DNA from 2 places in the Nocardioides sp. CPCC 206348 genome. Region 2 is predicted to be linked to the other one. Evidence: predicted binding sites of a transcription regulator. Region 2 holds the regulator's gene; the other holds the start of a gene.

Region 1 (6,250 bases), on a different contig from region 2:
CCCGGCGCGGCATCGGTGTCGATGGCGGCGAGATCGATCGGGCCCGGGGCGACCCGGAGCGAGGAGGTCAGGTCCGAGACAGGGAACGCGGTCATGCGCCGACCCTAATGGGCCTTGCCGCCCTGACGATTGACGAGCGGCGGTGTCGAGGACCACGGGAAGTCGATCCAGGCATCCGTACGACGCCAGACGTACTCCGCGTTGATGACGGTCCAGGGCTTCTCGTAGATGACGGCAGTGCGCGCCTCGGCCACGTGGTCGGCGAAGAAGTCGCGGACCACCTCGAGCGTCTTGCCGGTGTCGGCGACGTCGTCGGCGATCAGGACCTTCATGCCGGTCAGGTCGATCGCCGCGGGGGTGGGCGGCAGCATCATCGGCACGTCGAGGCGTTGGTTGACGCCGGTGTAGAACTCGACGTTGACCGCCGACAGGTTCTTCACGTCCAGCGCGTAGCCGAGCCCCATGGCCAGGCCGAGGCCGCCGCGGGCGATCGCGAGCACGATGTCGGGCTCGAAGCCGTCGTCGACGACCTGTTGGGCGAGCTCGCGGACGGCGGTGCCGAACAGGTCGTAGGTCAGGACCTCGCGGGCGGGGGGCGGCGTCTCACTCGTCGTCACCCGACCATTCTGGGGCACCGAGCTCACGCTTGACCACGGCATAGGCCAGCCCGGGCGAGTACCCCTTGCGGGCGAGCATGCCGACGAGTCGGCGGGTGGCGACCTGCCGGTCGAGTCCGCGCATCGTCCGCAGCTTCTTGCGGACAAGGACGCCTGCCGCGTCCTCCTCGTCACCGGGGTCGACCTCCGCCAGCACGGTGCGGGCGGTCTCGTCCGCGATGCCCTTGCGACGCAGCTCGGCCGCCAGCGCGGTCCGTGCGAGCCCGCGGGTGCGTTGCCGGCTGTCGATCCACGCCCGGGCGAAGGCCTCGTCGTCGATCAGCCCGACCTCCTCGAACCGGTCGAGCAGCCGGCCCGCCACGTCCTCGGGGACGTTGCGTCGGGCCAGCCGCTCCTCCAGCTCATGACGGCTGCGTGCCGTGATGCTCAGCTGGTCGAGCAGGATCTTGCGCGCGACCGACTCGGGGTCGGCGTCCTCGGTCCACCCGAGGTCGTCGGGTGGCTCGGCCCTGCGGTTGGGCCACTGCGCCATGACTGCCTCCGTGAGATGAGCCCGGTGGTTTCGAGGCTCGTCGCTGGCGCTCCTCGCACCTCAACCACCGGTGCCGCTGATTGAGGTGCGAGCGCAGCGAGCCTCGAAACCAACGATCAGAAGGAATCCACGCCGATGGGCTCGTCGGAGAGTGCGTCGTTGTCGACCGTCGGCGTCACGCCCAGCGTCTCGAGGATCCGCTTCTCCAGCTCGTTGGCGAGGTCCGGGTTGTCCTTGAGGAAGGTCCGGGCGTTCTCCTTGCCCTGGCCGAGCTGGTCGCCCTCGTAGGTGTACCAGGCGCCGGCCTTGCGGACGAGGCCCGCTTCGACGCCGACGTCGATCAGACCGCCCTCGCGACTGATGCCCTTGCCGTACATGATGTCGAACTCGGCCTGCTTGAACGGCGGGGCGACCTTGTTCTTCACGACCTTGACGCGGGTCCGGTTGCCGACCATGTCGGTGCCGTCCTTGAGCGTCTCGATCCGGCGGACGTCGAGGCGCACCGAGGAGTAGAACTTCAGCGCCCGGCCACCCGTGGTGGTCTCCGGCGAGCCGAACATGACGCCGATCTTCTCGCGCAGCTGGTTGATGAAGATCATCGTGGTGTTGGAGTTGTTGAGCGCACCGGTCATCTTGCGCAGCGCCTGGCTCATCAGTCGCGCCTGGAGGCCGACGTGGCTGTCGCCCATCTCGCCCTCGATCTCCGCGCGCGGCACGAGCGCGGCCACCGAGTCGATGACGATCAGGTCGAGCGCACCGGAGCGGATCAGCATGTCGGCGATCTCGAGCGCCTGCTCACCGGAGTCGGGCTGGGAGACCAGCAGGGAGTCGGTGTCGACACCGAGCGCCTTGGCGTACTCCGGGTCGAGCGCGTGCTCGGCGTCGATGAACGCCACGATGCCGCCAGCGGCCTGGGCGTTGGCCACCGCGTGCAGGGCGACGGTGGTCTTGCCGCTGGACTCGGGACCGTAGATCTCCACGACCCGGCCGCGCGGCAGCCCGCCGATGCCCAGGGCCACGTCCAGCGCGATCGCGCCGGTCGGGATCACTTCGAGGGGCGCACGGGTGTCGTCACCGAGGCGCATCACCGAGCCCTTGCCGTAGTTCTTCTCGATGCTGAGCAGCGCTGCGTCGAGCGCCTTCATCCGGTCATCGCCAGCCATGTTGTTCGCTCCTGGTGTCGTGGTGAGGTCGGTACATCGGCGACGTTATGACGAGGTCCCGACACAGCCTGATCAGCCGGGTCGTGGGTGTGGACAAACACGCCTGTACGTCGTACCTGTGGACGGTTGGCGGTCAGCCAGCGTCCCGTGGGAACAAACCTAGACGAACAGGTGTTCGAAACCGTTCAGGTGGTCCCGGCGTGTCGTCCGAACGCCGGGGACAGCGACCACGCCGCGTTTCGGCTAGCCTTCACAAATCCTGACGTCGACAACGGAGTAGGCGCATGCAGGTCGTGCTGTCCTGGTTTGCCCGTGGTCCGCTGGGGACCGAGGCGACCTCGGCACGGACCGCCCGGGTCGCCCCCGCGCTCCGCGATCTCGTGCCCACCTCCTGGCAGCGCCACGACTTCGGCGGCGACGACTGGGGCGTCATCGTCCTGCATCCCGCCGATCAGCGCGCCTACCGGTGGCCGGTGGTCGCCACCGAGGGTCCCGTCACCGCGGTCTCGCACGGGATCCCCGTGGGCATCGACGTCGGGACCGGCCCGCCGGCACTCGCCCGGCGGCTGCTGGCCGGCGACGACGTGCATCGCGAGGGAGTCCCCCCGTTCGCCCTGCTGGCCCTGGACACCGACCGGTTCGCCCTGCAGCAGGACTGGCTCGGCATGGCCCGGGTCTTCACCGGCACGGCCGACGGCATCACCGCGTTCTGCACCCAGCCCACGCTGCTCGCCACCTTCCTGCACGGGACGGCGCGGCCGGACCTGGCCGGCTGGACGTCGTACACCGTCTGCGGGCACTTCGGCGGGGACCTGTCACCGGTGGCCGGGACCCGCCAGCTGCGTCCCGGAGAGCGGGCCACGGGGCGGCGCCTGCCCGGCGGCGGCTGGGAGGTCGACAGCCAGCTGCGGTACGCCGTGGACGACGTGGTGGCCAGCGGGCTCGCCGACCAGGGGCGCCCGGTGGAGGAGCAGCTGGACCGCGCCGCCACCGCGTTGACCGGCGTCGCCGACAGCGTGCACCGGCTCTACGCCGACGAGATCACCCTCGGCCTGTCCGGCGGCAAGGACTCGCGCCTCATCGCCGCCACCCTGATCGCCGCCGACCGGACGCCGCGGTTCCTCACCACCGAGGACATCCCGGCCGAGGGCGAGACGGCCCGTCGCCTGGTGCAGCTGCTGCGGGACCGGCGCGGCCTCGATCCCGAGCACGTGGTGCGGCTCGCCGGAGCACCTGCCACGGTGCTGGACACCGGCCTGCTGGAGCGTGCGCGCGGGCTGCGCGACCACTACGACCACCAGTTCCCGTCGACCTACATGGCCCGCCCGGTGACCTCCGCGATGCTGTCGAGACAGGTCCGGCCCGCCACCTACACCGGCGCAGCGGGCGAGCTCGCCACCGGCTACTGGTATCCGGCGGCCGACGCCGACCCCGCCCTCACCCCGCACCAGGCGGGACTGGACCGCCTGATCCGTGGCGCACCGAAGGCCGCCATCGTTCCGGAGGTCGTGGAGGCTGAACGCGACCGCATCAACGGCATCGTCCAGCACGCCGGGGCCACCGGCGTCCACGGCCTGCACCTCCTCGACTACCTCTACCTGGTGGAACGAGTGCGGCGCTGGGCCACCTCCGCCTACGTCACCGGCATGGTCACCCCCTTCCTGGCACCCGGGTTCGTCGCCGCCACGTTCTCGTCGGCCCCGGCGCAGAAACGCGACCAGCTGCTGCACACCGGCCTGATCGCCCGGCTGGTGCCGGAATGGGCCGACGTACCTTTCGTGAAGGTCCCGTCCATGCAGTCCACCTCCACCCGCGTGTGGGAGGGCGACGGTGTGGCGGTGATGAGCCAGCTGCTGGACACCTCGCACGGCTCGCTCGCCGGGCTGATGCACAGGCCTGCGGTCGAGAAGGCCCTCCGCAACGCAGTGCGGGGCGGTCGCCCGGACCCACGGGTCCTGCAGCAGTTCACCGCGCTTGCGGTCGCGGCGGAGCGGCTGGAGGCGGACACCGCCCGGCCCGCCACGGGCGCCACCTACCTCCGGGTCACCACGCCCCCGGAACTGCCCCGGCCCGACAGCGCTCCCCTGCGCCTGCTGCGCCGGATCCGGCGGACTCCGCTCGGCGACCGCGTCTGGACCGCCGTGCGCCGTCGGGTGCGCCCTCGCTGACGGGCCAGCACGACCCGGCGATCGGACCTGGTCAGGCGGTGCGGCGTGTCGTCTCGACCGCTGCGCGGGCCGATGCGCCGAGCACGCCGACGACGAGCACCAGGCTCGCGAGCGCCAGCGTCGGGTAGTCGCCGAGGTCGACGATCACGCCCGCCAACGCACCCGTCACGGCGGCGGTCAGGCCCATCACCAGGTCCGAGGTCCCCTGGACATCGGTGCGTGCCTCGATCGGCGCATGCTCGGCCACGAGGGTGGAGGCCGACACCATCACCAGTGACCATCCGACTCCGAGAAGGAACAGCCCGGCGGTCACCTGCCACGACATGCCGGTGGGTGCCGAGGCGCACAGCAGCAGCGCCACCAGGAGCGTCGCTCCCCCGGCACCGAGCACGGGCGGCCGTCCGACGCGATCGGCCAGCATCCCGACCAGCGGCGAGAAGGCGAACATGCCGAGGACGTGGACGCTGATCACGATGCCGATCACCTCGAGGCCCGAACCACCGTGCTCCATGTGCAGCGGGGTCATCACCATGACACCGACCATGGTCGCGTGGGCCAGGGCGAGAGCAGCGATCGCGTAGCCGAGGACCGGGTTGTCGCCGATCGCCTTCATGGCACGTCCCCACGACGAGCGGCCGCCGGCGACGCGCGGGGCACGACCCGCGGCAGCGTCCGCCTCCCCCTCGAGCTGCTGGGCGAGCAGCAACGGGTCGGGCCGGAGCAGGACGCCGACGACCAGCGCAGCCAGCAGCATGCCCATCGCGCCGAGCGCGAACGGTCCGGTCAGCTCGGGGATGTCGACAGCGTCGGCGAACGACCCGGCCGGACCGGTGAGGTTCGGGCCGGCGACCGCGCCGACGGTGGTCGCCCACACGACGAGCGACAACGAACGGGCACGGGTCGCGTCGGTCGCGAGGTCGGTGGCGGCGTAGCGCGCGGCACTGTTGGCCGCCGTACCAGCGCCGAGGAGGACGGCTCCGACGAGCAGGACCAGCATCGACCCGACGACACCGGCGACGACGGCGAGCAGGCCACCGCACGCGCCGATGAGGTAGCCGCTCATCAGGCCCGTCCTTCGTCCGCGGCGTGCCATCAGCGGCGCGAGCAGGAACGAGATCACGGCGGCACCGAGCACCTGCGCGGTCTGCGCGAGGCCCGACTGTGCCTCCGACCCCGACAGGTCGCGGGCGAGCAGGGAGGCAGTTGCGATGCCGATGGTGATGCCGACGGCTCCTACTGCCTGGGTCAGGACCAGGACGCGGACCGTACGACGCTGCACAGCGAGGACGTCCCGGGTGGGATCGAGAAGGGTCACCGCTCGCTCGCGGGCAGCTCGAGCTGTTCCCAGACCGCGCGCCACACCTGCTTGGGCTGTTCGCCGGCGTCGATGGCCTCACGGACCGTACGGCCGCCGAGGGTGGCCATCACGAACTGGTCCGCCCAGACGTGGGCATACCCGGACCCGAGGTGGTGCTCCATCCGCTCCCAGAACTCCGTGTGCCGCACCCGACCATCATCGCTGGTCGAGCCAGCGGACGTCCCATCGGTGATGGATGACGTCGTGCAGGTGGTACCTCCCGAGCGTGTCCACGGTGAAGACGCTGCCGTTGCTGCGGCGCCCCGGACGCTCCCATGCGTCGCTGGGGACGGAGTCGTACAGGACCGCGATCGCCTCGGCCCCCGCCACCAGGTCGGGTACGACGTCCGCCGGGTCCTGCAGGTCGTAGCGATCTGCGACAGCGGTCTCGTCCTGGTCCCAGTTCGCGAAGA
Region 2 (19,711 bases):
GACGGACGTCGTACCACTGCCGAAGGAGGACAGCGGCGGCAGCTCGCTGGGCTTCGTCATCCAGGCGCTGTGCCTGGGCGGGTCCATCGCGTCGCTCGCGCTCGGACGGCTGCGGGGCAGGACCGAGCAGTCGACGCTGCGCGGCCTGGGGCACGCGGCCCTGCTGGTGGCGTACGCACTGCTGTCGTCGGGCGTGGGCCTGCTGGCGATGTCGCTGTTCGGGGTCGGTGACGGCGCCGACCACTTCACGCTGTTCTGGGGCCTGGCCCTGATCTCGCTCGCGGTGACCGCTTCGACCGCCGCATTCGTCGCCCTCATCGGGCCGGCCGGGTCCCTGATCGGCGGCCTCTACTTCACCGTCGGCCTGATCATCTCCGGGTCGTCGATCGCACCGGAGATGCTCCCGCGCTTCGGCCATACGATCGGCCAGCTGCTGCCGCCGGGGGCGGGGGCGACGGTCGCCCGCGACGCGCTCTACTTCCCCGACGCGTCGACGTCGGCACCGTTCGTGGTGCTCGGCCTCTACTCCGTGCTCGGACTGCTGGTGATCCTGTTGAGCAACGCCGCGGCGAACCACACCCGGTTCACCCGCATCCTGCGCCGATCGGGTGACTCATGAGCGAGCGCAACGTCCTCGGTGGCGACCTCCAGCCCTGCGGGACCGATCCGATGACCGGGTTCTACCGCGACGGCAACTGCTCGTGCGGGCCGCAGGACGTCGGGCTGCACGCGGTGTGCGCGGTGATGACCGAGGAGTTCCTGGCGCACCAGATGGCCGTCGGCAACGACCTGTCGACGCCGCGTCCGCAGTGGCAGTTCGCGGGCCTGCACCCCGGTGACCGGTGGTGCGTGGTCGCAGCCCGCTGGCTGCAGGCGTACGACGACGGAGCCGCGGCTCCGATCGTGCTCGCGTCGACCAACGAGCGGGCGCTCGAGCTCATCCCGCTCGAGGTGCTGCAGTCCCACTCCGTCGACGTCCCGGACGACCCGAGCGGCCTCTAGTCCCAGCTGTTGCTCAGCACCTCGCGGTGCGTGGGCAGGGCGTCGTCGTACACCTGACGACCCTGGTCGGTCAGGCAGACGAAGACGGCGCGGCGGTCGTCGTCGCAGGTCGACCGCGAGACCAGGCCGTCCTTCTCGAGCCGGGTGATCGCGCGCGACAGCGCGCTCTGGCTGAGGTGGATGTCCTGGGCGAGCTCGGCCATGCGGTACTTGCCGCAGTTGGCGTCGACGATCCGGTCCAGCGTCTCGAACTCGCTGAGCCCGATGCCGTGGCGATCCTGCATCGCCTTCTCGAGCGCACAGCTCACGACTGCGTGGCGGTCCAGCAACGCGCGCCATTCGGCGACGGGTGCTTGCGGAGCGCGGACCTTCGACACGGCTGCATCCTAGCCAGCAGGTTACATTCATGCAAACACATTATTTGCGCTTGCATTCAATGCACGTGCATGAAACCCTTCTCGGCATGTCCTCGACAACCTCCAATCCACCCTCCACGATCAGCGCGATCCGCTGGTCCACCCGCACCTGGGCCCTCCTGATGACCCTGTGCATCGTGCTCTTCCTCGACGGCCTCGACGTCTCCATGATCGGAGTCGCACTGCCGTCCATCGGCGCCGAGCTCGACCTGTCGACCTCGACGCTGCAGTGGCTGATCAGCGGCTACGTCCTCGGGTACGGCGGCCTGCTCCTCGTCGGTGGCCGCACCGCCGACCTGCTCGGTCGCCGCAAGGTCTTCCTGATCGCGCTCGCGGTCTTCGCCGTGGCGTCGCTGCTCAGCGGCTTCGTCAGCTCGGGCCCGCTGCTCATCGCGACCCGCTTCATCAAGGGCCTCGCCGCTGCGTTCACCGCACCGACCGGCCTGTCGATCATCACCACCAACTTCGCCGAGGGACCGGCCCGCAACAAGGCGCTGTCGATCTACACCGTGTTCGGTGCGGGCGGCTACTCGTCCGGGCTGCTCTTCGGCGGCCTGATGACCGGCGTCGGCTGGCGCTGGACGTTCCTGCTGCCGGTGCCCATCGCGCTGCTGGCGCTGGTGGCGGCGTACTTCCTGGTCCCCCGCGACAAGGCGGTCGCCGAGGGCGGCCACGACGTGCTCGGTGCGATCACCTCCGGTGCGGCGATGCTGCTCCTCGTCTACACGGTCGTCTCGGCACCCGAAGCCGGCTGGGCATCGGCCCGCACGGTCGGCTCGTTCGTCGCCGTGGCCGTCCTGTTCGCCGCCTTCGTCGCGATCGAGCAGCGCATCGCCCACCCGTTGATCCGGCTCGGCATCCTGCGCAAGTCGACCCTGGTGCGCGCGAGCATCGCGATCGTCGCGGTCGGTGGTTCGTACTTCAGCTGGCAGTTCATCGTCACCCTGTTCCTCCAGGAGGACCTGGGCTGGAGCCCGCTCGAGCTCGCGCTCGCCCTGTTGCCGATCGGCCTGATGGTCACCCTGTCGGCGATCTACTCCGACAAGCTCGTCGGCCGCTTCGGCACCGGCCCGATCATCGCCGTGACGATGACGGTGATGGCGATCGGCTACCTGATGTTCGTGCTGCGCCTGGACACCTCGCCGTCGTACGTCGGCATGCTGCTGCCCGCACTGCTCCTCATCGGCATCGGATGGGTGGGCTTCCCTGCCATCAACATCCAGGCCACCAGCGGCATCGATGACGACGAGCAGGGTCTCGCCGCGGGCGTGCTGCAGACCTCGATGCAGGTCGGGGCGGCGATCGTGCTGGCCGTGACCACCGCCATCGTCACGTCGGGCGCCGAAGGGGCGACATCAGCCGCCGACGTGCTCGACGCCTACCGACCGGGACTCGGCTTCGCCGCCGCAGTCTGCGCGGTCGGCGCCGCGGTGGCCGTTGCCGGCCTGGTCCTCGACCGGCGGACTGCAGACGCCACCACCCCGACCGCTCCGGAACCGGAGCTGGCCGAGGTGGCGTGACCTACCGAGGGGCGCAGGTCAGCCGACGCCGGCCTGCGCCTCCGCGGTCACGGTGACGCCTTCGGCCAACTCGATGATCTGGTCGTCGGTGAGGCCGAGCGAGTTCCAGACCTGGACCACGACACGGTGGGTGCCGTCGATGTAGGTCAGTGCCTTGGCCTCGTCGCTGTCGCGCAGCCACCCGTCGAGGTCGCCGACCTTGACCGGCGTGCCTTCCGGAGCGCCTGTGACCGAGGACGACTCGAGCATCACGGTGACCTTGTCGACGAAGACGTCGAGTCCGGTCAGGTTGTCGGGCCGGGCGATGTTGAGGTTGAACGGCCCGGCACCCTCGAGCACGAAGCCCTCGGGCACCTTGGTGATCACGAAGCCGGGCTCCTGGGCGCCGGTGTAGTTGACCAGCTCGAGGTCGCCGGCCTGGACCTGGTCGTCGGTGTTGTCGGTGGAGTCCTGGGCGATCACCGGCGCGCGGTCCTGGTCGGCGTTGATCGCCACGGTCACGCCGACGGCAGCGACGGCGGCAATGCCGAGGCCGGCCACGCCCATCCGGACGGTACGACGACGGGCGGCGCCGCGACCACGGAGCACGTCGCGCTTGACGATGTCGTCGGTGATCGCCGGGTCGAGGTCGTTGAGCTTGCGCAGGCGATCGGTGAGGTCGAGGTCGGTCATGATGCGTCTCCTTCGTGGGGGGTGTGCGGGGTGCTGGGGACGGTGCTGGGGTCGGGCAGGACGTCGCGGAGCTTGGCCAGGCCGCGAGCCGTCTGGCTCTTGACCGTGCCCTCGCTGCAGCCGAGCGCGTCGGCCGCGTCCTCGACGCTGAGGTCGACGACGTGGCGCAGTACGACGGCCGCCCGCATCCGGGCCGGCAGCGCGCTCAGCGCGGCGAGCAGCTCCGCGTCGATCGGCTCCTCGGCCGACGGGCCGGCCCGATCCGGCAGCTCGCCGGTCACCTTCTCCTTCGCCACCATGGGTCGGCGGCGGTGGTCGATGAAGGCGTTGACCAGGACCCGTCGCGCATAGGCGTCGACGCCGCCGCGCTTCGTGGCCCGGCCCCAGGCGAGGTACAGGCGCACCAGGGTGCCCTGGACGAGGTCCTCGGCCAGGTAGTGGTCGCCGGCGGTCAGGACGGTCGCCGTACCCAGGAGGTGGGAGCGGCGTCGTCGTACGAACTCTTCGAACTCCGCGTCACGCGGCGTCGGTCTCATGTCCCCTACACGAGTGGGAGGTCCCGGCGGGTTGCATCACCCGCCCCACGATGTCACCCGTAGTGGCAGACGTACCCCAGCGTCTCGGTGACCTCGATGTCGAAGGACGAGTCGCCGGGGACGCTGAAGGACTCGCCGGCGGCGTACTCGGTCCACTCCTCGGAGCCGGCCAGGCGGATCCGGCAGGCGCCGGCGTTGAGCTCCATCACCTCGGGCGCAGCGGTGCCGAAGTTGAGCTGTGCCGGGAAGATCACGCCGGCCGACTTCTTCGTGCCGTCGGCGAGGTGGAAGGTGTGGCTGACGCACTTGCCGTCGAAGTAGATGTTGGCCTGCGGGTCCAGGGTCACGTTCTCAAAGGTCACGGCCGAACTTTAGTGGGCGTCGGCGTGAGGGCCGGCGCGCGCGGGCTCCGGCGGTACGACGACACGCTGGCCTCGCCCGCGAGCCAGAACCGCCAGGGCACGTCGGCCGCCTTGGAGACGCCGACGCGCGGGCCGGCCTCGATGCGGTGCCGGTGGCGTACCTCCGGCCCGAGGGCGACGGCACCGGGGGCCAGGAGGTCGGTGCCGAGGTCGTCGAGCGTGATGGCGAGCGCCTGGGCGAGGTTGCCCGGTCCTCGTGCCAGTTGGTGGTCGGGGGCGTCGTTGCGGCGGGCCCGGGCGAGGTCGATTCCGTCGACCACCTCCCCTGCCCGCAGCAGCACCGCGGCCCCGATCTCGGTGGGTCCGGTGACGACGTTGGCGCAGTAGTGGATGCCGTAGGAGCGGTAGACGTAGAGCCGCCAGGGCGGTCCGTACATCACCTCCGAGCGCGGGGTGCGGGTGAAGGCATGGGAGGCGGGGTCCTCGCGGCCGCCGTACGCCTCGACCTCGGTGATCCGGATCGTGACGTCGTGGGCGGTGAAGGTGCGGCCGAGCAGGGAGCGCGCGCGTCGTACGACGTCGTCGGTGTTGCTGGCCACGGTGGCGAGGCTAGCCGCAGACCGAGGGCGGGCTGGCCCGGTCGGCCTTGACGTAGCGGTCCTCGCGCGGGTGGCGGCCGTAGCCGTCGCGGGAGTCGTAGCGCGCGATCGCGAGCCCCTGCTTGATCAGCTGCAGGCCGGCGTCGACCTTGCCGACGTCGACGTACCGCAGCAACCGGTCGTAGCGGTCGCGGTCCTCGTCGGAGGCGCCGAGGGTGATCCGCTTGCCGTCGACCAGGTCGACGAGCGCGTCCCGGGCTTCGTCGTAGCCACACTCACCACGCTCCGGGGTGTCGATCCCGACGAGACGCACGGTCTCGCCGTTGTCGAGGTCGACGGTGTCGCCGTCGACGACGTGCGTGACGACGAGCGTGCGGCCGTCCTTGGGCTGGACCTGCTGGACCTCGTTGTGGGGCCTGGCACTGGCATCGCCGAACACGCGGAACAGCACGAAGACCAGCGCGACGATCGCCACCGCGAGGAGCAGGGGGTGGCGGCGCATGTGCGGAACGTACGGCCAGGGTCCGACCCTGTCAGGGGAACGGCGAAGTCAGTCCTTCGGCGCCGGTTCGAAGGCGAGGTAGTGCACGTCGGTGAGCGGGCGCGACACGAGCTCGAAGATCCGGCGGCCGATCCCCCACTGGCCGCGGATCACCTTCGCGGCGCGCTGCCGGTCTGCTTCGTCGGTGAGGACCCGGCCGCGCGCGGCGATCGGATCACCCTCAGGGACGCCGCGGGCATCGCAGGGGGCGAGGAGCGCGCGCGGATCGTTGCGGATCCGCTTGGCCTTGAAGGCGTTGATCTCGGTCCAGACATAGAGCGTCTCGCCGTCGCGGGCGAACCACACCGGCGACGGAATGGGCGTCCCGTCGCGCTTGTAGGTCACCAGCAGCACGTGGACGTGACCGTCGAGGGACGAGAAGTCGGTGTGCTGCACCGGCCGGTCCAGGACGGTCATCGCCTCGGGCGCGCGCATGGCGTTCATCGGCTTCTTGCCCGACTTGATCAGCGGCCGGACGATGGCTCCAGGAAGTCGCATGGGTCGATCTTCGCGGCTGGGGCAGGCGCTGTCGTCCTCCCAGGGGCGGAATCGTCAGCTGTCCCCGCGCGCGAGCGCGGCGCCGGTCCACGCCTCGTCGCCACTGACGTCCTCGAGAACGTCGAGCCAGACCGGAACTGGCCGGGGTTCGTGGTCGCCGTCATCGATCTCGGCGAGCAGCGTGCCGTCCTCGAGCTCGTCGACGACGACGTGCCACCCGTCGCGGTGGACGTGGTGCCGCCGCTTGCGCAGCGTCCTTCCCGGCAGGCTCGAGAGGAGCAGGGTCCATTCGGCGTCGTCGAGGTAGAGCGACGTGCACGCGACCTCGGCCGGGCTGTCGCCAAGGCGCACCTTGTGCCCGAGCTTGCGCACGATGGTGCCGTCGGGTCGTCGTACCTCCCGAAGCCGGAGGCGGCTCCCGTCGACGTACCGGTCCTCGATCTCCCAGGTCTCCCCCACTCCCTCGGGAAGCGCAGCGACCAGGAACCGGCGTTCGCGTTCGACCACGGCGTACTTCAACGAGACCATGCCGCCAGTGTGCACAGAACCCGTATGGAATGGGGGTTCTGGGGTATCGAAGGTCATTCGGCGAAGGAGCCGAAGGAATCGATTGGAGTTCTCATGCTCACCATCTTGTGGTTGATCGCGGTCGTCCTGGTCATCGCTGGCGTCGTCTCGCTCGTCAAGGGACGGATCCTGTACGGCGCCCTGCTGATCGTCGTGGGCCTCCTCGTCGGCCCCGGCGGCGTCTCGATCTTCAACTGACTTCTCGTCCTCAACAACTCTGATCGAAGGAGCAAATCATGGCTATCGGACTGGGCATCGTGCTCATCGCGGCAGGGCTGATCCTGCTGCTCGACGTCGTGACGATCGACATGTCGTTCATCGACGACTCGGCACTCGGCGGCATCCTCTTGGCCGTCGGCATCCTGGCCATCGTGGTGTCGCTGATCGTGAACCAGCAGCGCAGTCGCCACACGGTGGTCGAAGAACGCCGCTGAAGCTGTCGAAGGCTCGGGCTCCCCACGCGGAAGTCCGGGCCTTCGTCATTTCTGGCGGAGGGCACGGGCGGGCGCACCCTAGGCTCACGTCCCATGACGCCCTCCGCGAAGAAGCACTACAAGGTCGTCGGCGCGGTCATCGTCCGCGACGGCCTGGTGCTGTGCGCCCGGCGCGCACCGGGCGGCGAGACCGGCGACCTGTGGGAGTTCCCCGGCGGCAAGATCGAACCCGGCGAGTCCGCGGGCCACGCACTCGAACGCGAGATCCTCGAAGAACTCGGCTGCCGGATCAAGGTCGGCGCCAAGGTGACCGCCACGACGCATGAGTACGCCTTCGGCGTCATCACCCTCACGACGTTCTACTGCGACCTTCTCGACGGTACGCCGACCGCGACCGAGCATGCGGCGTTGCTGTGGCTCCCGCCGGATGAGCTCGATGACCTCGAGTGGGCGCCGGCGGACGAGCCGGCTGTCGAGCTCGTGAAGCGGCACCTCGGGACGTAGCGGGTCGTCGTGGCTGCGGCCGAACCCGGCGGCGCTGTGCTCACGCCTCCGATGGCCGCACGCTATGGATGGGCGCCGGTCCAAGTGGTGGAGCGGCGGGCCATCTCGTAAATGGCACTGATGGCCTCATCGCTGAGAACGTCTCCGTGGTTGAGCAGCCACGTCGAGACGTTCTTGCGCCACGTGACGGAGACGCCCTCGGGTTGGGCCTTGATGACGACGTCTCTTGCATTGACGGTGACTACAAGGCCGTCAACGTGGACCGGGAAACCGCAGGCTTGAGTGAGAAACTTCGATGCCCGTTGGGCTTCGTAGCGGGCGTTGCGGATGTGTTGAGTCTTCGCGCCATTGACCATGAGCGTGTTACCGCCGACCCAGATCTTGGCTCCGGGGTGGTTTTTTGCGTTAACGGTGAACACTCCTCCGGGTCCGATGAGGAGATGGTCGATGTCGGATCCTCGATTGCCAACGGGGATGGCGTGAAGGAATCGCCAGCGCGGGTCTCTGATTGCTGCCTTGTTGAGTTGGGTTGCCACAAGTTCTTCGCCGTGGGCGCCGATACGCCACGCGCGCTCGTCGGTGTGGACGCCGAGCACCCGAGCGAGTGTTGTCTTGACCGGCGCTGCGGCGCGTCTAGACAAGGCCTGCTCCCGGGCCGCTGCCCCGGCGCGGTTCTCGGACAGGTCGCGCCAGGGCCTCGCCGTTGCGTCCAGCACTGAAGCGGGAGCGGCAACAGGTAACGGTTCCGCCGGAGCGGACGGCTCTACAGACGTCGCCCGCGTCGACGGCACCGGAGAGTTCTCACCGCCATTCTGCTGTCGCCACGAGGCGACTGCGGACGAGAGTAGAGCGGCGTGTGCCGGGTTCTCGGGGTGAGCCTCGTCAGAGAGGAGATCCCACCATCCAACCTTGAGATCGTCACCACCCTCGACAGGCACAGACACGTAGAGGCGGTCCTTGCCGTACCGCTTCCACCGGTTCACCACCGTCTCCTGGGTCATGCCCCGATCATCGGCTGGCGGCAGGCGATTCCGCAGCGGATCGTCAGGACTGGCATGACGCATCGGGTGGGGCGAGCGCGCGGATCCGAGTGAATCATCAGCCGTGAGTCGCCGTGCTTTGGCCCAGGCCGCCAGGCTGCGCTCAAAGGAGATGTTTCTATCGGCCCCACCCCTAAGCTTCGGCACGTGGAGCAACCGGTCGCCAAGAAGCAGATCAACGTTGTCGGGGCGGTCATCGTCAGGGACGGTGACGTTCTGTGTGCCCAGCGCGGCGACGGCGCTCTCGCCGGCATGTGGGAGTTCCCCGGCGGCAAGATCGAACCAGGCGAGACTCCCCGTCACGCGCTCGAGCGCGAGATTGACGAAGAGCTCGAATGCCAGGTCCGCGTCGGCGAGGAGGTCGTTTCGACCACCCACGAGTACGACTTCGGCATCGTCACGCTCACCACGTTCTACTGCGAACTTATCGACGGCACCCCGAGTCTGACCGAACACGCGGCCGTCGAGTGGCGCTCGCCGTCCAGGCTCTCCGAGTTGGATTGGGCACCCGCCGACATTCCCGCCGTCGAGAAGATCCAGGCGGAGTTGGCCGATCGATGAGTGACATCGGCTGGCACAAGGAGTTGGCCCTCGACGTCCAGTTCGGCTATCTCGGTGGCGACGTGGTCGCGCCTCGCCAACACCATCCCCAGATGGTGCTCAACGGCGAGAGCGAGTCCGTGCTCCGCGTACTGCGAGACGAACTGAAGCGAGCTTCGGGCTTCCTCTTCTCGGTCGCCTTTGTCTCCCCTCGCGCCATCGCCCTGTTGAAGCAAGAGATTTTCGAGTTTGGCGGAACAGGGCGAATTGTCACGTCCGACTATCTGGGCTTCAACCGTCCTGAGGCCTTCGCCGAGCTCCTCACCCTTGCCGACTACGGCGTCGACGTGCGCCTGCACCGCGCGAGCGCCTTCCACCCCAAGGGCTACATCTTTGATCACGCGGATGGGGTCACCGCGATGGTCGGCAGCTCGAACCTCACGGAGAGTGCGCTCGTCAAGAACCATGAGTGGAATCTCAAGGTGTCGGCAGCAACGGGGAGCGACCTAGCCGCCCAGGTCCGACGACTGATCGACGACCAACTCGCCGAATCGATCCCTCTGACGCCCGAATGGATCGAGCAGTACGCCGCGTCGTTCGTCGCGCCGGGCCCCCGCCCGCATCGAGCGCCGCTCGATGTGTCCGCATCGACCATTGACGAGGTCGAACCGCATCGCGGCGTTGTCCCGAACCTGATGCAGCGTGACGCACTTGCTGAGATCGCGGATGTTCGACGCAAAGGCGAGTCGCGAGCGATCATCATCTCCGCCACGGGGACGGGCAAGACGATCCTGTCAGCTCTTGATGTCCGCGCGTTCAATCCGCGTCGAATGCTGTTCATCGTGCACCGTGAGCAGATCCTGGATCGCACGATCCACGAGTATCAGCGGGTACTCGGCGGACCTCCGTCCGACTACGGCAAGCTCTCCGGCACCTCAAAGCAGACCGACCGGCGCTACACCTTCGCGACCGTTCAGACCCTGTCTCAACCCGACGTTCTCGCGGCTCTCGCACCCGACGCCTTCGACTACGTGATCGTTGACGAAGCACACCGTGCCGGTGCCATCTCCCACCGTCGCGTCATCGACTACTTCCAGCCAGAGTTCCTGCTCGGCATGACCGCGACTCCCGAGCGCACCGACGGCTTCAACGTCTACGAACTCTTCGACTACAACGTGCCGTACGAGATTCGTCTGACTCACGCTCTCGAGGCAGACATGCTGAGTCCGTTCCACTACTACGGCGTCGCGGACGTCACCCTCGACGACGGAACGACCGCAACCGCGGACTCCGATCTCGCGTTCCTCATCACTCCCGAGCGCGTCGACCACCTGCTCGAAGCCATCACCAAGTACGGCCAGGCAGGTGTCGCACCACGAGGCCTGATCTTCTGCAGCCGCAAGGATGAAGCCCACGCCCTAGCTCAGGCCCTGAACCAACGCACTCTGCGAGGGAAACAACTTCGCACGGTCGCGCTGACAGGTACGGACTCGATTCCCTACCGAGAGCACGTGGTCGAGGAACTCGAACGTGGCGCCATCGACTACATCCTGACGGTCGACGTCTTCAACGAAGGGGTCGACATCCCCTCGGTCAACCAGGTGATCCTGCTTCGCCAGACGCAGTCAGCGATTGTCTTCGTCCAGCAACTCGGCCGCGGGCTTCGCAAGGCCGACGGCAAGGAGTACCTCGTCGTCATCGATGTGATCGGGAACTACGCCAACAACTTCCTCATCCCGATCGCACTGTTCGGCGACGAGTCCCTCAACAAGGAATCGCTGCGCAAGAACCTGATCGCGGCCGAGGAGACGGGCGTTCTGCCTGGACTCTCCAGCGTGCGCTTCGACAAGGTCTCGCAAGAACGGGTGCTCCAGTCCATTGGCGACACCACCCTGAACAACGCGGCTCGCTTGAAGGTTGCCATCACAGGGATGAGTAACCGTGTGGGCGGGCTGCCGGAGCTTTGGGACTTCTACCGGTTCGAGTCCGTCGACCCCGTTCTCCTCGCGACTGATCGCGCTCACTTTCCTGCACTGCTCAAGGCCACTCTGGGCGAGGATCACGGATTCACCGACACCGAAGACCGCGCGCTTGGGCTACTGAGCCACGAGGTACTCACCGCCCGGCGCTTGCATGAGTTCGTCATCCTTCGCACTCTGCTCGACGGACCATCGTCGATCCAACGACTTCGCGAGGTATGCGCCGACGAAGGCTTGCCGTCGACTCGCGCCGTTGTCGAGGGTGCCGTCGACACGTTCACTCTGGCCCACCACGCTGAGGCGGACTTGAAGCGCTACACGCGGGGCGTCGTCGAACGCACGGGGGACGACGTTCGTCTCAGGGCTGACGTCGTCGCCGCCTACGAGGGCAACAAGACTTTCCGCAACGCTGTGGCCGACATCCTCAAGACGGGCATCGCGCTAGTCAGCGACCGGTATCGACGCGACGTCCCGTTCACCCCGGGAATGCAGTACGGCCGCAAGGAAGCCACGCGACTCCTGTCCCTCCCTCGGAAGTGGACATCAACGATCTACGGCTACAAGGCCGACATGGCCCAAGGCGTCTGCCCGATCTTCGTCACCCTCCACAAGGCTGATGACGTCTCTGCGAGCACCGCCTACGAGGACGCCATCGTGGATCGCTCAACGATGGTGTGGTTCACCAAGTCCCAGCGGCACCTCAAGAGCCCCGTCGAGCGGGCCATTGCTGCCAACGAACTCGACCTCCACGTGTTCGTGAAGAAGGACGATGCCGAGGGCAAGGACTTCTACTACCTCGGTAGCCCAACGGCGTACGACGCCGAGGACACCACGATGACCGACGGCAAGGGTAACCAGCTCCCTGTCGTGAAAATGCTGTTGCGTTTCGACGAACCGATCGAGTCGGCACTGTTCGACTACTTCCACCCCACGGTGACGCTTTAGCTTCTCGTCAGCCCGTTATTGGCTGGGATCGGATCAACCTGGTTGATCCAATCTCGGCCAATGATCCCAACGCCGAAGGCCCGGCCCCCTCGCAAGAGGTGACCGGGCCTTCGTGTGTCTCGATACGCCCTCGCCTAACGGCTCGGGCTACTCGACGACCTTGCTGTCAGCTGCAGCCGCTGGTGCTGCCGCACCCTTCGCACACGTAGCACGAGCCAGCGGGCCGCATCTTCGTGCCACAGGTGAGGCACAGCGGGCTGTCGACGGCGGTGCCGGTGAGCTGCTCGAGGAGCTCGGCCGTGGTCTTGGCGACCTTGACCTCGACGGCGGGGGCACCGGCCAGCGGGTCCTCGACGATCTCGGCGTCGGTGGGCTCGGAGGTTTCGAGGCTCGTCGCTTGCGCTCCTCGCACCTCAACCACCGGGGCGTCGATCAGCTCGGACGGGCTGCCGATGTCCTCCTCGAGGGGCTCGTAGGAGCCGGTCTCGAGGTGGCGCTGGCGCTCCTCGGCGGAGTAGATGCCGAGGGCGGAGCGGTCGTCGAAGGACAGGTAGTCCAGCGCCAGGCGGCGGAAGACGTAGTCCATGATCGACTGCGCCATGCGCACGTCCGGGTCGTCGGTGAGGCCGGCGGGCTCGAAGCGCAGGTTGGTGAACTTCGAGACGTAGGTCTCCAGCGGGACGCCGTACTGCAGGCCGATCGAGACCGCGATCGAGAAGGCGTCCATCACGCCGGCCAGGGTCGAGCCCTGCTTGCCGAGCTTGAGGAAGATCTCGCCGAGCGTCTTGTCGTCGTGCGCACCCGAGGTCATGTAGCCCTGGGCACCGGCCACCGTGAACGAGGTGGTGCGGGCCAGGCGGGACTTCGGGAGGCGCTTGCGGGTCGGGGCGTAGACGACCTTCTCCACGACCTTCTCGATGACCTTGGCGGCATCCGCGGCGTCGGCAGCGTCAGCGGCGTCCTTCTTGGCCTTGCCGCCACCGTCGGCCAGGGGCTGGCCGACCTTGCAGTTGTCGCGGTAGATCGCGGTGGCCTTGAGGCCGAGCTTCCACGACTCCATGTAGATCTGCTCGATCTCCTCGACCGAAGCGGACTCCGGCAGGTTGACCGTCTTGGAGATCGCGCCCGAGAGGAACGGCTGGCAGGCCGCCATCATCTTCACGTGGCCCATGGGCTTGAGCGAACGCTCGCCCATCGCGGTGTCGAAGATCTCGTAGTGCTCGGTCTTCAGGCCCGGAGCGTCGACGACGTGGCCGTGCTCGGCGATGTAGGCAACGATCGCCTCCACCTTCTCGGCGTCGTAGCCCAGCTTGCGCAGCGCACGCGGGATCGTCTGGTTGACGATCTGCATCGAGCCGCCACCGACGAGCTTCTTGAACTTGACCAGCGAGAAGTCCGGCTCGATGCCGGTCGTGTCGCAGTCCATCATGAAGCCGATGGTGCCGGTCGGCGCGAGCACCGAGGCCTGCGCGTTGCGGAAGCCGTTGGTCTTGCCGAGCTCGACGACCTGCGCCCACTCGGCGGAAGCCAGCTTGTGCACCTCGGCGTCGGAGATGTGCAGCGTGCGGACCGTGTCGTTGGCCGCCTGGTGCTTGCGCATCACCCGGTTGTGGGCCTCGGCGTTGCGGGCGTAGCCGGCGTACGGACCGACGATCGCGGCCAGCTCCGCCGAACGACGGTACGACGTACCGGTCATCAGGGAGGTGATGGTGGCTGCCATCGCGCGGCCACCGTCGGAGTCGTAGCCCAGGCCCATCGCCATCAGCAGGGCGCCGAGGTTGGCGTACCCGATGCCGAGCTGGCGGTAGTCGCGGGTCGTCTGGGCGATCGGCTCGGTCGGGAAGTCGGCGAAGCAGATCGAGATGTCCATCGCGGTGATGATCAGCTCGACGGCCTTCGCGAACAGCGGCGCGTCGAACGTGTCGTCGTCCTTGAGGAACTTCATCAGGTTAAGCGAGGCGAGGTTGCACGAGGAGTTGTCGAGCGACATGTACTCCGAGCACGGGTTGGACGCGGTGATCCGGCCCGTCTCCGGGTTGGTGTGCCAGTCGTTGATCGTGTCGTCGTACTGCAGGCCCGGGTCGGCGCAGGCCCAGGCGGCCTCGCTGATCTTGCGGAACAGGGTGCGGGCGTCGACGGTCTCGATGACCGAGCCGTCCTTGCGCGAACGCAGGCCGAACTCGCGACCCTCTTCGACGGCCGTCATGAACTCGTCGTTGACGCGGACCGAGTTGTTGGCGTTCTGGTACTGCACGGACGTGATGTCCTTGCCGCCCAGGTCCATGTCGAAGCCGGCGTCACGCAGGGCGCGGATCTTGTCCTCTTCGCGCCACTTGGTCTCGACGAACTCCTCGATGTCGGGGTGGTCGACGTCGAGCACGACCATCTTGGCCGCACGACGCGTGGCGCCGCCCGACTTGATGGTGCCCGCCGAGGCGTCGGCACCGCGCATGAAGGAGACCGGGCCGCTCGCCGTACCACCGGAGGACAGCAGCTCCTTGGAGGAGCGGATGCGGGAGAGGTTCAGGCCGGCACCGGAGCCGCCCTTGAAGATGAAGCCCTCTTCCTTGTACCAGTTCAGGATCGAGTCCATCGAGTCATCCACCGACAGGATGAAGCAGGCGGAGACCTGCTGCGGGGACTGGGTGCCGACGTTGAACCAGACCGGAGAGTTGAAGGAGAAGTACTGGTTCACGAGCAGCCAGGTCAGCTCGTGGTCGAAGATCTCGGCGTCCACCGCAGACGCGAAGTAGCCGTTCTCGATGCCGGCCTTGGTGTAGCGGGAGACCACCCGGTCGATGAGCTGCTTGAGACCGCGCTCGCGCTCGGGGGTGCCGACGGCGCCACGGAAGTACTTCGTGGTGACGATCGTCGAGGCGTTGAGGGACCAGAAGTCGGGGAACTCGACACCGAGCTGCTCGAAGACGGTCTCGCCGGTCTTCCAGTTCTGCTGGACGACGTCGCGACGCTCCCAGTTGATGGCGTCGTAGGGGTGCACGCCCTCGGTGCTGAAGACCCGTTCGATCTTCAGACCCTTCTTGTGGCCGCCGGTTGCGGTGGCTGCCTCGGTGTTGCTGGCCGTCTCGGTCATGTCTCTCCTGGTCTCCTGGTACGTCGTGCGGCGGTGTCTGTTCAAAGGTGTCTCTAAAAACCGGTGAATCCGAGAGGGGGGTGGCCCGGCAGGCGGCTTCCCCACCACCTGCCGGGCGTCTGTGGTCAGCCCGAGGGGGCTGGTTCGCTCTGCAACTGCCGCTCGGCGCGCAGGAGAGCGATCTCGTTCTCGAAGTCGGCCGCGGAGTCGAACCCGCGGTAGACCGAGGCGAAGCGAAGGTAGGCCACCTCGTCGAGGCGACGAAGCGGGGAAAGGATCGCCAGGCCCACCTCGTGGGCGGCGATCTCGGGGCTGCCGGCGAGGCGCAACTGGTCCTCGACCTCCTGGCCCAGGCGGGCCAGGTCGTCCTCGTCGACGGGGCGTCCCTTGCACGCCTTGCGCACACCCGAGACAGCCTTCTCGCGGGTGAACGGCTCGGTGGCGCCGGAACGCTTGAGCACCGTCAGCTGCATGGCCTCGACGGTGGTGAAGCGCTTCTCGCAGTCCAGGCACATCCGGCGGCGGCGGATCGCACAGCCGTCGTCGGAGACCCGCGAGTCGAGGACCTTGGTGTCACTGTGCTTGCAGTACGGACAGTGCATGAGCCCTCCTCACGAGAACCTGGGTGGCGGATGCTGTGGACAGAGGGGGAGCCTCCTGTGCACAACGGGACGAAATCTGTGCGTTTCCACCCCTCGTCCTGTGGACTAGATGTGGAGAACTACATCGTTGTAACTACTAGATGTAGTGGTAACCGTACGCCTCGACCACCACGGGTGCAAGCCCGGCCCCCAAGGAGTTCGAAGAAGTTTTTCGGGCGGGCTCATTTGCGCTCCGAACCGGCCCATCGGAGGGTTGAGGGGACACGTCAGCCACCCATCGGACACAATGACGCCGTGGCGGGAGGCAAGCGATCCGGAGACCGGGCCAAGGCAGGTTTTCGACCTGATCTCCTGCTGCTTGCCGTCGGGATCACCTTCGCGCTGGTGGCCTGGGGATACCTCGTCTTCGCCGCGATCGACTTCGGCGCCACGGCCCGCCACGACGGCAAGGCCAGCGCCTGGTTCTTCCTGCTGATCGCCTGCGTCGGCGCCATGTTCTGCCTGTTCCTTGCGTTCATGCTCGCCGTACGCCTCTCGCGTGCGGTCGGCTGGAGCGAAGGCCCCCAGCCCCGCGTGAAGCGCGACCCCAGCCTTCCCAAGGGCGGCAAGCGCGCCGCTCGGTAGCGCGCGGACAGCCCGGGCGGACAGCGCGAAGGGCGAGGTCCGGCTGCATGAGCCAGACCCCGCCCCTCGTCTTCCCCTGCACCCGTCGGGGTCGAAGCGACGGGCGAGCTGTGGTTACTCCGTCGGAACGCGGAGCTGCTGGCCGGCGTAGACCATGCTCGAGTCGAGCGTGTTGAGCTGCTGGATCTGCTCCATCACCGAGCGGACGTCGTCGCCGGTGGTCGAGGCCACGTCGCTGGCCAGGCCCCACAGGGTCTCGCCGGGCGCCACGGTGACCACCTCGACGGCGGGAGCGCCGCCGCCCTCGCGGGTCGCGGCGGAACCGGCGGCGAGCCACACGGCGGCCGCGATCACCACGGCGAAGGCGAACGCGAGCACCACGAGCCGGCCGCGGCGGGTCAGCCGGACCTGGCTGTGCTGGCTGCGGGCACGCACCGGGCGGGCCGTCGTCGTACGACGAACGGTGGAGACCTGCGGGGCGAACGTGATGGTGCTCATGGAAACCTCCGGGGGAAGTGGACGGGCCATGTCTAGTCAGGCCGTCCGACAGAAGCTGATCGATCAGGCGTTCGATCGAACATGTGTACGAGGTTAGATCAGGTGTTCGAACAAATCCAGTACCTGTTCGAACAAACACTCGACGGCGTGTCGCGACACGCCCTTCGAACAGATGTTTGAAGAACGGCCCGTTCATCGGTTAGCGTCGTCACATCCGATCCGGGCGATCTGCCGGAAGACTTGGGAGGGCATCCATGGCTGACAAGGCCAAGACCACGAGTGGCAGCACCGTCACGGAGCTGCCCGACGGCCCCCCGGACGCCAGTGGGCTGACCGCCCGCCAGCTGCGCGTGCTCGCGCACATCAAGGACAGCATCGAGAAGCGCGGCTACCCGCCGAGCATGCGCGAGATCGGCCAGGCCGTCGGCCTGACCAGCACCTCCAGCGTCGCCCACCAGCTGCGCACCCTGGAGGAGAAGGGCTACCTCAAGCGTGACCCCAACCGCCCGCGCGCCCTCGAGGTCTTCCTGCCCGAGGTGATGGCCGCCCGCCGCGCCATGTCGACGGTCGAGGAGACCGGTCACGACGGGTACGACGACACCGGCATCAACGACGCAGCGCCGACCCCGCGCAACGTGCCGGTCGTCGGCCGGATCGCGGCCGGTGGCCCGATCCTGGCCGAGGAGCGCGTCGAGGACGTGTTCCCGCTCCCCCGCCAGCTCGTCGGCGACGGCCAGCTGTTCCTGCTCCAGGTCAGTGGCGAGTCGATGATCGACGCTGCCATCTGCGACGGCGACTACGTCGTGATCCGCCAGCAGCCGACCGCCGAGAACGGCGAGATCGTGGCCGCCATGATCGACGGCGAAGCGACGGTCAAGACGTTCCAGCGCAAGGCCGGGCAGGTGTGGCTGCTGCCGCACAACCCCGCGTTCGAGCCGATCGACGGCACCAACGCCACGATCCTGGGCAAGGTCACGGCGGTCCTTCGCCGGGTCTGACGTAAGGTCAGGGGGTTCAATCCGTCGACCACGAAGGCCGAACTTCCCCATGACGCGCCGCAGCAACCTGCCCTTCTCGGGGCTGCTCATCGCCCTGCTCGCCCTCCTCCTGCTCGTGCCGTTCCTCGGCACCGCAGCGCAGGCCGACCCTGGCGACCCAGCGGACCCGGGTGCGGCCGCGGCGGAGACCCCGCAGGAGGTCGCCGAGGAGGCCCTCGAGACGGTCGAGGACCTGCTCGACCCGGCAGCCACGGCGACCATGCCGGACGCCAAGGACCACGGCAAGGACGCGACCCTCGCCCTGCGCGACCTGGCGGCCAGCCGCGCCGACCTGCCCAAGGACAAGAAGGACGACGCCGGGCGCCTGCTCGCGCGACCGACCGACGGCGCCAACGCTCCCGGCAGCTACGAGTGCGAGGGCAACACCGGCCCGCCCTGCTACCAGACGCCGGAGAACACCCCGCTGTGCACCGGCTACCTCTGCGTGCACTACGTCGACGGAGCCGACGCGAGCGCCGCCGACCCCGAGAACGGCCCGGGCGGCCGTTGGTCCGGCACCGACGCCAACTACCCCGACTACGTCGAGTTCGTGGCCCAGGCCTTCTCCGTGGTGGCGAATGCGTACACAACGGCCGGCTACCAGCGGCCCGCGGGCGACGGCTTCATCGGCGGGAACGGCGCCGACAAGGTCGACGTCTACATCGCCGAGCTCGGCCAGTTCGGCATCTACGGCTACTGCGCGACCGACCAGGAGATCAGCGGCCACGGTGCTGCGCCCGCCTACTGCGTCGTCGACAACGACTACAGCGCCGCCGACTACCCGAGCCACACCCCGGCGGACAACCTCAAGGTCACCGCTGCCCACGAGTACTTCCACGCCGTGCAGTTCGCCTACGACGCGAACGAGGACGGCTGGTTCATGGAGGGCACCGCCACCTGGGTCGAGGACGAGCTCTTCAACGCGATCAACGACAACCGGTCCTACCTGCCCTACGGCCCGCTCGGCGTGCCCAGCCAGCCCGTCGACCGCTGGGGCAACCTCGCGCAGTACGGATCGTGGATCTTCTTCCGGTACCTCGGCGAGCGCTACCCCACCTCCCAGGGACTGCTTCCCGTGATCGTGCGCAAGATGTGGGAGAAGGCGGGCGCCGGGCAGTACTCCGTCCAGGCCATCACCTCGGCGCTGACCGACCTGCGCACCACCATGAACGTGCAGTTCGCCGGGTTCGCCTTCTGGAACCGACGCCCCTCCGCGTTCTACTCCGAGGGTGCCGGCTACGCCCCCACGCCGCTGTACGGGACCTACAACCTCAGCGCCTCCGCGCCTTCCAAGAGCCTGCGCTTCCAGCTGCACCACCTGAGCGCCAAGCACTACCGGTTCGTCCCGAAGATGACCGGCGCATGGAAGCTGCGGGTCCAGCTCAACCTCAACTACATCATCGCGGGCGGCGCCGCGGTCGTGACCGTGAAGAAGAAGGGCCAGGCGCCGGTCGCCAAGATCGTCGCACTCAACAGCACGGGCGATGGCGTGTCGTCGTACTCCTTCGGTGGAGCCGTCGACTGGGTCGAGGTGGCCGCGGTCAGCGCCAGCACGCGCTACGTCAACTGCGGTACGCGCGACTACCAGTGGACCTGCGGTGGCCTGCCGAAGGACGACGGCGTCTACCAGAGCGTCGTGGTCAAGGCTGTGCGCGGCTGAGCCGCTTCAACGCAGCCCGGACCATGGCCGGGTCGGTCGTCGCC

Evidence for each region. The regulator LexA, encoded in region 2, represses DNA repair genes until DNA is damaged. The targets are predictions, from matches to a motif close to TCGAACANNTGTTCGA.
Region 1: a site for LexA is predicted at 2,476-2,491, ahead of recA (recombinase RecA). Genes of this name have one in related genera too.

The regions. Positions count from the first base shown of each region.
Region 1 is NZ_JBMCZA010000159.1:1,564-7,813, reverse strand. Features, by position in the region: partial or broken gene ACOADB_RS11550 (polyphosphate kinase 2 family protein) at 1-95, opposite strand, end outside; gene ACOADB_RS11545 (phosphoribosyltransferase) at 105-617, opposite strand; gene ACOADB_RS11540 (regulatory protein RecX) at 604-1,149, opposite strand; gene recA (recombinase RecA) at 1,266-2,312, opposite strand; gene ACOADB_RS11530 (hypothetical protein) at 2,597-4,480, shown strand; gene ACOADB_RS11525 (MFS transporter) at 4,512-5,795, opposite strand; gene ACOADB_RS11520 (DUF3046 domain-containing protein) at 5,792-5,986, opposite strand; gene ACOADB_RS11515 (DinB family protein) at 5,994-6,250, opposite strand, start outside.
Region 2 is NZ_JBMCZA010000210.1:101,117-120,827, forward strand. Features, by position in the region: gene ACOADB_RS21405 (ABC transporter permease) at 1-619, shown strand, start outside; gene ACOADB_RS21410 (DUF2237 family protein) at 616-1,002, shown strand; gene ACOADB_RS21415 (MarR family winged helix-turn-helix transcriptional regulator) at 999-1,379, opposite strand; gene ACOADB_RS21420 (MFS transporter) at 1,466-2,938, shown strand; gene ACOADB_RS21425 (hypothetical protein) at 2,957-3,610, opposite strand; gene ACOADB_RS21430 (SigE family RNA polymerase sigma factor) at 3,607-4,146, opposite strand; gene ACOADB_RS21435 (pyrimidine/purine nucleoside phosphorylase) at 4,200-4,508, opposite strand; gene ACOADB_RS21440 (DNA-3-methyladenine glycosylase) at 4,505-5,107, opposite strand; gene ACOADB_RS21445 (thermonuclease family protein) at 5,118-5,609, opposite strand; gene ACOADB_RS21450 (PPOX class F420-dependent oxidoreductase) at 5,658-6,146, opposite strand; gene ACOADB_RS21455 (hypothetical protein) at 6,201-6,674, opposite strand; gene ACOADB_RS21460 (GPGG-motif small membrane protein) at 6,768-6,911, shown strand; gene ACOADB_RS21465 (hypothetical protein) at 6,950-7,147, shown strand; gene ACOADB_RS21470 ((deoxy)nucleoside triphosphate pyrophosphohydrolase) at 7,241-7,651, shown strand; gene ACOADB_RS21475 (nuclease-related domain-containing protein) at 7,714-8,652, opposite strand; gene ACOADB_RS21480 ((deoxy)nucleoside triphosphate pyrophosphohydrolase) at 8,839-9,252, shown strand; gene ACOADB_RS21485 (DEAD/DEAH box helicase) at 9,159-12,155, shown strand; gene ACOADB_RS21490 (vitamin B12-dependent ribonucleotide reductase) at 12,322-15,246, opposite strand; gene nrdR (transcriptional regulator NrdR) at 15,372-15,848, opposite strand; gene ACOADB_RS21500 (hypothetical protein) at 16,143-16,472, shown strand; gene ACOADB_RS21505 (LysM peptidoglycan-binding domain-containing protein) at 16,587-16,970, opposite strand; gene lexA (transcriptional repressor LexA) at 17,225-17,968, shown strand; gene ACOADB_RS21515 (MXAN_6640 family putative metalloprotease) at 18,018-19,667, shown strand; partial or broken gene ACOADB_RS21520 (ATP-dependent DNA helicase) at 19,648-19,711, opposite strand, start outside.